One region of the Enterobacter sp. KBR-315C3_2022 genome, then DNA from elsewhere that is predicted to be linked to it. Evidence: predicted binding sites of a transcription regulator. Region 1 holds the regulator's gene; each other region holds the start of a gene.
The links. The regulator PurR, encoded in region 1, represses purine synthesis genes. The targets are predictions, from matches to a motif close to CANGCAAACGTTTGCNTG.
Positions count from the first base shown of each region.

Region 2: gcvT (glycine cleavage system aminomethyltransferase GcvT) is a predicted target of PurR. The motif match lies at 1,296-1,313, and genes of this name have one in related genera.
Region 3: AB8804_RS09715 (NCS2 family protein) is a predicted target of PurR. The motif match lies at 1,083-1,100, and genes of this name have one in related genera.
Region 4: AB8804_RS04990 (amino acid aminotransferase) is a predicted target of PurR. The motif match lies at 1,001-1,018, and genes of this name have one in related genera.

Region 1 covers NZ_JBGKEB010000012.1:8,396-10,599, forward strand. Annotated here, with positions in the region: gene punR (DNA-binding transcriptional activator PunR) at 1-502, shown strand, start outside; gene purR (HTH-type transcriptional repressor PurR) at 519-1,544, opposite strand; gene AB8804_RS13880 (YnhF family membrane protein) at 1,842-1,931, shown strand; gene AB8804_RS13885 (MFS transporter) at 2,097-2,204, shown strand, end outside.
Region 2 covers NZ_JBGKEB010000014.1:76,509-78,712, reverse strand. Annotated here, with positions in the region: gene ubiI (FAD-dependent 2-octaprenylphenol hydroxylase) at 1-974, shown strand, start outside; gene gcvT (glycine cleavage system aminomethyltransferase GcvT) at 1,372-2,204, shown strand, end outside.
Region 3 covers NZ_JBGKEB010000007.1:118,844-121,047, forward strand. Annotated here, with positions in the region: gene AB8804_RS09715 (NCS2 family protein) at 1-1,031, opposite strand, end outside; gene recG (ATP-dependent DNA helicase RecG) at 1,135-2,204, opposite strand, start outside.
Region 4 covers NZ_JBGKEB010000003.1:98,568-100,771, reverse strand. Annotated here, with positions in the region: gene AB8804_RS04990 (amino acid aminotransferase) at 1-937, opposite strand, end outside; gene ompF (porin OmpF) at 1,123-2,181, opposite strand.

The DNA.
Region 1 (2,204 bases):
GGCGGACGGCAGGGTAGAGATGGCTATCGGCGCGACCCAGGCGATCCCCGTGGGCGGGCGCTACGCTTTTCGGGACATGGGCATGCTGAGCTGGACCTGCGTTGTTGCGCGCCATCATCCGCTGGCGGCGATGGAAGGACCGCTGAGCGATGACGCGTTGCGCAACTGTCCGTCGCTGGTGCTGGAAGATACGTCGCGGTCGCTGCCCAAGCGTATCACCTGGCTGCTGGACAACCAGCGGCGCGTGGTGGCGCCCGACTGGGACTCTTCAGCAACCTGCCTGAGCGCGGGGCTGTGCGTAGGTATGGTGCCCGTCCACTTTGCGCGTCCGCGTATTGATGCCGGTGAATGGGTTGCCCTGACGCTGGAAAATCCGTTCCCGGACGCGGCCTGCTGCCTGACCTGGCAGCAAAATGACGTGTCGCCCGCAATGGCCTGGCTGCTGGAGTATCTGGGAGATAGCGAAACGCTGAACAGGGAGTGGCTACGGGAGCCAGCGTAGCTGGCCCCGGAGAGGATTAACGGCGGTAGTCGCGGAAAGGACCGTCCGCAACGGAGCGACGCTCAATCAGGCGAGGGTGAACCTCAATGGACTGCGACTCTTCGCGCTTGCTGACAATCCTGTCCATCAGCATGTTGAAGGCCGTTTCGCCCAGCGAATCTTTCGGCTGGTGAATGGTCGTCAGCGCCGGGGTGAAAAAGCGCGCGTTGCGCACGTTGTCATACCCGATCACCGAAATATCCTGAGGCACGCGAAGGCCGAGCTCGTCTGCCGCACAGAGCGCGCCCATCGCCATGATGTCGCCGCCGCAGAAGACGGCGGTAGGGCGGTGCTGCTGCGACACGATCTGCTGCATCGCGCGGTAGCCGGACTCCGGCTCAAAGTCGCCCTGAACAATCCAGTTTTCCGGCACGCTGATCAGCGCCTCTTCCATCGCCTTCATGAACCCGGCCAGACGACCCGCGCCGGTGTTGCGCTCCAGCGGGCCAGGGATGACGCCGATATCGCGGTGTCCGCGCTCGATCAAATAGCGGCCGGCCATGTAGCCGCCTTCAAAAGCGTTATCGATGACCGAGTCGGTGAAATCGGCGCGCGCCTCGCCCCAGTCCATAACCACCATCGGAATGTGGCGATACTCCTCCAGCATGGAGAGAACGGACTCAGGGTATTCAGAGCACATGACCAGCAGGCCATCGACACGCTTTTGCGCCATCATCGACAGATAGGCGCGCTGCTTTTCAATGTTGTTCCACGCGTTGCCCAGAATCAGGGTATAGCCTTTCTGGAAGCAGTTTTTCTCAACGGCTTCAATAATTTCGGCAAAGTAGGCCGCTTCGCTGCTGGTCGCCAGCAGGCCGATAGACTTGGTGTGATTAACCTTCAGGCTGCGCGCAACCGCACTCGGTGAGTAGTGCAGTTCTTTGATTGCAGCCCAGACGGCGTTGCGCGTCTCTTCCGCCACGAAGCGGGTTTTGTTAATAACATGTGATACGGTTGTAGTGGAAACGTTTGCGCGTTTTGCTACGTCTTTAATTGTTGCCATTAAATGTCACTCCAGACCCTATCCTAATGCCCTGAAAAATGGGGAGGTAAACGTTTGCCTTCTCTCACCCTTATTACGCAATTTTGAATTGCGACACGCCGGGAAAACGACACAGGACGTCAGGAGGGGGTCAATGGCCGGTACGCTAATAAATTTAGCGTGGAATTTTGTCCTATCTTGAGGAAAAGGGGAAGAGCAAAAGTGGTTATCATTTTAAATCCGGGAAGATTTTTGACGTAAACTGTGTAAAAATGAGCAAGCTCACTTTCCGTGTGGGGATTAAAAGGAGAAAAATTGATGAGTACCGATCTTAAGTTTTCGCTGATGACCACCGTTATTGTTCTGGCGCTGATTGTTGCCGGTGGGCTGACGGCTGCACTGCACTGATTTTGACGGGGGGAGATTCTTCTCCCTCCTGTAACCTTCCTGATTGTTACGTCTCCGGCAAATATCTTTTGCCAAATTGTTAACTTCTCATTTTTTGTGATTGATGTCATGCTTTTGGCTTCTTTGTTCTGCGTCGTGGTACGTCGCGGCATCCGGAGTTAATGCATGAAAATCAATTTCCCCCTGCTGGCCCTCGCCATTGGCGCGTTTGGGATCGGCACCACTGAATTTTCCCCAATGGGGCTGTTACCCGTTATCGCCAGGGGCGTAGAT
Region 2 (2,204 bases), on a different contig from region 1:
GCTACCACGGGATGGAAGTGTGGGATAAAGACAGCTTTGGCCACATTGCGTTTGATGATGAAAGCATGGGGTACAGCCACCTGGGCCACATCATTGAAAACGCGGTGATTCACCACGCGCTGTGGCAAAAAGCGCAGGCCTGCAGCGACGTGACGCTGATGGCGCCCGCGCAGATCCAGCAGGTGGCCTGGGGCGAAAACGAGGCGTTTATTACCCTGCAAAGCGGCGACATGCTCACCGCGCGTCTGGTGGTGGGCGCTGACGGCGCAAACTCCTGGCTGCGTAGCAAGGCGGATATTCCGCTGACGCACTGGGACTATCGCCATCATGCGATGGTCGCCACCATCCGCACCGCCGAGCCGCACGGCGGCGTCGCGCGCCAGATTTTCCACAACGACGGCATTCTGGCCTTCCTGCCGCTCAGCGATCCGCACCTGTGCTCGATCGTCTGGTCGCTGGTGCCGGAAAAAGCGCAGCAGATGCAGAACGCGACGCCGGAAGCCTTTAATCAGGCGCTTTGCGTGGCCTTTGATAACCGCCTTGGCCTGTGTAAGCTGGAGAGCGAGCGTCAGGTGTTCCCGCTGACCGGCCGCTACGCGCGCCAGTTCGCGGCCCACCGCCTGGCGCTGGTCGGCGATGCGGCGCATACCATTCATCCGCTGGCCGGACAGGGCGTGAACCTCGGCTTTATGGACGCGGCCGAGCTGGTGGAAGAGCTGCGTCGCCTGCACCGCGAAGGGAAGGACATTGGCCAGCACTTGTACCTGCGACGCTACGAGCGCAGCCGCAAGCACAGCGCGGCGATGATGCTGGCGGGCATGCAGGGCTTCCGCGAGCTGTTTGCCGGGGCCAATCCGGCGAAAAAACTGCTGCGCGATATCGGCCTGAAGCTTGCCGATACGCTTCCCGGCGTCAAGCCTCAGCTTCTCCGCCAGGCGATGGGTCTTAACGATCTGCCGGACTGGCTTAAATAATATTGACCCCCGTCACACTATAATTTCCCGGCCTCGGCGCCGGGGAAATACCCTCATTTGAAATAATCTAATTTCACCCATTTTTTCGCATTAGATAATCTAATCTCACCTTTTTTTCATGACGGAAATCTGGCCCATTTTTCCGCATGAAATATCACCCTGTGCTGAATACTGTTAGATCAATGTTAATTTTGTGCGGGCTTAATCGCATTTTTCCAGTGAATAACTCTGTAGGCTTTTTAGCGTTTTTTAGTCATAAGCTAATGTGATGACCCACTTTACCTTATGGTTTACCGCCAGCTTCGGTGGTAAGTTCAGGTAAAAGAGAACGTTTGCGTCGGCGCCTGATACGGGGCCGATACCGGGTTTCACGGTGGAATTTTTCAACGAGGAAAAGATGGCTCAACAGACTCCTTTGTACGAACAGCACGTGTTGTGCGGCGCCCGCATGGTGGACTTCCACGGCTGGATGATGCCGCTGCACTACGGCTCGCAGATTGATGAGCACCACGCGGTGCGCACCGATGCCGGTATGTTCGACGTGTCCCACATGACCATTGTCGATCTGCGCGGTAGCCGCACCCGGGAGTTTCTGCGTTATCTGCTGGCAAACGACGTTGCGAAGCTCAAGACGCCGGGCAAAGCGCTTTATACCGGCATGCTGAATGCCTCGGGCGGCGTGATTGATGACCTTATCGTCTACTACTTCTCCGAAGATTTCTTCCGCCTCGTTGTTAACTCCGCCACCCGCGAAAAAGACCTCTCCTGGATCACCCAACACGCCGAACCTTACGCCATCGACATCACCGTCCGCGATGACCTGTCGCTGATCGCCGTGCAGGGGCCGAACGCGCAGGCGAAAGCCGCCTCTCTGTTCAGCGACGAGCAGCGCAAAGCAACCGAAGGCATGAAGCCGTTCTTCGGCGTGCAGTCGGGCGACCTGTTTATCGCCACCACCGGCTACACCGGTGAAGCGGGCTATGAAATTGCGATGCCGAACGAGAAGGCCGCCGATTTCTGGCGCGCGCTGGTGGAAGCGGGCGTGAAGCCAGCCGGACTGGGCGCGCGCGATACGCTGCGCCTCGAAGCGGGAATGAACCTCTACGGCCAGGAGATGGACGAAGGCGTCTCTCCGCTGGCCGCCAACATGGGCTGGACCATTGCGTGGGAACCGGCCGACCGTGACTTCATCGGGCGCGAAGCGCTGGAAATGCAGCGTGAAAAAGGGAC
Region 3 (2,204 bases), on a different contig from region 1:
GTCAGCTGGATCACGCCGTTGTTCTGGCCGAAGCACGAGTTCGGGAAGGTGTTGAACACCGCTGAAACAAAGGAGTTCAGGCCGTTTGCCAGCACGCCGCCCTTCAGGCGCTTCATGTAAAGCGGGCCAGATACCGGCTGCTCGGAGACGTCCGACGTGGCCGTGATGTCGCCGATGGTTTCGAGCGAGGTGATCATAAAGACCAGCATCAGCGGCAGCAGCAGGCTCCAGTCGATGCCCAGACCGTAATAGAGCGGCGTGGGAACGGTAATCAGCGCGCCGTTGGTGGGCGCGGTATTTTCCGGCAGCATGCCCAGCGCCCATGCCAGCAGATAGCCTGCCGCCATGGCGATAACCAGAGACGCCACGCGCAGGTAGGGATTGCGCTGGCGGTTAAGCAGGATGATGATCCCCAGCACTACGCCCGCGAGCAGCAGGTTTTTCGGCGCGCCGAAGGTGTGGTCGCTCATCGCCGCATAGCCGCCGCCGATGGACGTTAAGCCGACCTGAATCAGCGACAGGCCGATGATCATCACCACCACGCCGGACACCAGCGGCGTTATCACGCGGCGAGCCAGGTGCAGCACGCGGGAGATGACCATCTCCGTGCAGCTTGCCAGCATCAGGGTGCCGAACAGCGCCGCCATCATGGTCGGAACGTCCGCGCCGCCGGTTTTTAACGCCGTGCCGCCCATGATCAACGGGGCGACAAAGTTAAAGCTGGTGCCCTGAATCGACAGCAGGCCGGAGCCCACCGGCCCCCAGGCTTTGATTTGAATAATAGAGGCAACGCCTGAAGCAAACAGGGACATGCTGATAATGTGCTGCGTATCTTCGGCCGGTAAGCCGAGCGCCTGGCAGATCAGCAGCGCAGGGGTAATAACGGCGACAAACATGGCCAGCAGGTGCTGACACGCGGCGAAAAGCGTTTGAGGAAGCGGCGGGCGGTCTTCAAGGCGGTAAATTAATTCGCTGTTATGCTTCTGCGCAATCGGTTGCGCATCAGAAGACTCGACGATGTTAACGGACATTGGCGGCAATCCCACGGTGGAAAAGCGGGCATTTTAGCTGAGCACCCGGCAAAAGCAAACGATTGCATTTGTAAATTTTACAAATGCCGTTTTCAGCGGTTTTTCAGGCGTTAGAGTAGCGTTCGGTTTCCGGCATCCAGCGCTCAATTAATGCGTTAGCTTGTTCTGGATAGCGTTCATGAATATGGCGGGCAAGGCGCTGAACTTCGGGGATCATGGCCTGATCGCGCAGCAGGTCAGCCACTTTAAATTCGGCGTTGCCCGTCTGGCGCGTGCCCAACAGTTCGCCCGGACCGCGGATCTCGAGATCTTTTTGCGCAATCACAAAGCCGTCGTTGCTGTCGCGCAGCACCTGAAGGCGCATCTGCGCGGTCTTTGACAGCGGCGCTTTGTACAGCAGCACGCAGTGGGAGGCGACCGCGCCGCGTCCTACGCGCCCGCGCAGCTGGTGGAGTTGCGCAAGGCCCAGGCGTTCCGGGTTTTCAATAATCATCAGGCTGGAGTTTGGCACGTCCACGCCCACTTCGATGACCGTTGTCGCAATCAGCAGATGCAACTCGCCCTGCTTAAACGACTGCATAACCGCCTGTTTTTCAGCGGGCTTCATGCGCCCGTGCACCAGGCCAACGTTTAGCTCCGGCAGGGCGATCTTAAGCTCTTCCCACGTCGCTTCGGCGGCCTGGGCTTCCAGCAGCTCAGACTCTTCAATCAGCGTGCAGACCCAGTACGCCTGACGTCCTTCCTGGGTACACGCGTTGCGCACGCGGTCGATGATATCGCTGCGGCGCGTGTCCGGAATGGCAACGGTAGTCACCGGCGTGCGTCCCGGAGGCAGTTCGTCGATGGTGGAGGTATCCAGATCGGCGTAAGCGGTCATGGCCAGCGTGCGCGGGATAGGCGTTGCGGTCATGATCAGCTGATGCGGATGGAAGCCTTGCTGCAGCCCTTTCTCCCACAGCGCCAGGCGCTGGTGGACGCCAAACCGGTGCTGTTCATCGATGATGACCAGCGCCAGACCATTAAACTGTACCTGCTCCTGGAAAATGGCATGCGTACCGACAATCATCTGTACCTGGCCGCTGGCAATCGCCTCCTGCTGGGCGATGCGCGCCTTGCCTTTTTGCTTGCCAGCCAGCCAGCCGACCTCCACGCCGAGCGGGGCAAACCAGCTGC
Region 4 (2,204 bases), on a different contig from region 1:
CGTTCAGCTCTTGTTCCCAGATAGCGCGCAGGGCGTCGTTGCTCAAAATCGTCGCCACCACGGACGCACCGTGTGCCGGTGGGTTGGAGTAGTTGGCGCGGATCACGGATTTCATCTGGCTGAACGCGCGGTCAACGGTTTGCTCATCGGCGGCAACCAGCGTGCAGGCACCTACGCGCTCGTTGTACAGGCCAAAGTTCTTGGAGTAAGAGCTCGCGACAATCAGCTCCTGGTGAACGGCAGCGAACGCGCGTAAACCTTCCGCATCTTCTTCCAGACCGCGGGCAAAGCCCTGATACGCGAAGTCGAACAGCGGCAGCCAGCCTTTTTCGACGGACAGCTTCGCCAGCTGTTCCCACTGCTCAAGCGTCGGATCGATACCCGTTGGGTTATGGCAGCAGCCGTGGAACAGCACCACATCACCCGCCTGCGCGTCGTTCAGGCTTGCCAGCAGGCCGTCAAAGTTCAGAGAGTGGGTCGCCGCGTCGTAATAGGCGTACTCGCACACTTCCAGACCCGCAGAGTTGAAAACGCTCTTATGGTTAGGCCAGCTTGGGTTGCTTACCCACACGCGCTTAACGGAGGTGTTTTTCGCCAGGAAATCTGCCGCCACGCGCAGCGCGCCGGTACCGCCTGGGGTTTGCGCCGTGCGAGCGCGTTTGTCGCTCACAATGGTGCTACCTTTGCCGAACAGCAGCTCCTGCGTGCAGCGACCGAATTCCGGAATACCATCAATACCGAGGTAGTTCTTGGTGGTTTCGTTTTCCAGCAGATACTGCTCTGCCTTTTTAACGCTGGTCAGAACCGGCGTTTTACCGGTTTCATCTTTATACACACCAATACCCAGGTTGATTTTGCCAGGGCGGTCGTCGGCACGAAACAGATCGGCCAGGCCCAGAATAGGGTCGGCAGGAGCGGCGGTAATGTTCTCAAACATGACGAAGTTCCATTGTGATGACAGAAGTGAAATCCGCTATCAGGTTAACGGGAGATTTACAAAATGCCAACCGTTTGCGATGAAAAGCGTGCGGCTTTTCAAAAGTCGCTATTATTTTCTGAAAGCCATAAAAAAAACAGGGCCGAAGCCCTGTCTCTTAAGCATATAACAGCGTGGTGTACTGATTAGAACTGGTAAACGATACCCAGAGCCACGATGTCGTCGCTGCTCATGCCCAGCTTGTTGTCGCTTTTCAGCTGGTTGATCATGTAGTCAACGTAGGTGGACATGTTTTTGTTGAAGTAGTAGGTTGCGCCAACATCGATGTAGTTGATGTAGTCTTCGTCGCCGATACCTTCTACGTCTTTCGCTTTAGATTTGTAGTAAGCGATGGATGGACGCAGGCCGAAGTCGAACTGGTACTGTGCAACAACGGAGAAGTCCTGAGTTTTGTTAGCGAAGCCGCGGCTGCTCAGACGCGCAGCGTTGCGCATTTCGCCGTACAGCGCTGCCAGGTAGATGTTGTTCGCATCATATTTCAGGCCGGTTGCCCACTGCTCAGCTTTGTCGCCTTTACCCCAGGCCAGGTTCTGCTGTGCGTTGGTACGGTCAGCCGCGCCGTAAGCACCCAGTACGGAGAAGCCGTCAAACTCGTAGCTCATGGACGTTGCCCAACCGTCGCCGTTAGAGCGAACAGCATCGTCACGTTCGTTTTTGCCCAGGTACTGAACGCCGAAGTTCAGACCATCAACCAGGCCGAAGAAGTTGTTGTTGCGGTAAGTTGCCAGGCCACCGGTACGGCCAGCGAAGAAGTCATCGCTCGCGCCAGTGTCGCCACCGAACTCAGGCAGCATATCGGTAATACCGATTACGTCGTACACCAGGCCATAGTTACGACCGTAGTCGAAGGAGCCTGCGTCACCGAATTTCAGACCAGCATAGGCCAGACGGGTTTTGTTACCGGTCTGCGCGTCGCTGCCTTCAGAGTTGTTACCCTGGAAGTTATATTCCCACTGGCCGTAACCGGTCAGCTGGTCGTTGATCTGAGTTTCGCCTTTGAAGCCCAGACGCGCGTAGGTTTTGTCGCCATCGTTGCCGGAATCATCAGAGAAGTAGTGCAGACCAACGGCTTTACCGTACAGATCCAGTTTGTTGCCGTCTTTGTTATAGATTTCTGCAGCGTTAGCTGCACCGGCTACCAGCAGGGCAGGGATCACCGCTGCCAGAATATTGCGCTTCATCATTATTTATTACCCTCATTGGTTTT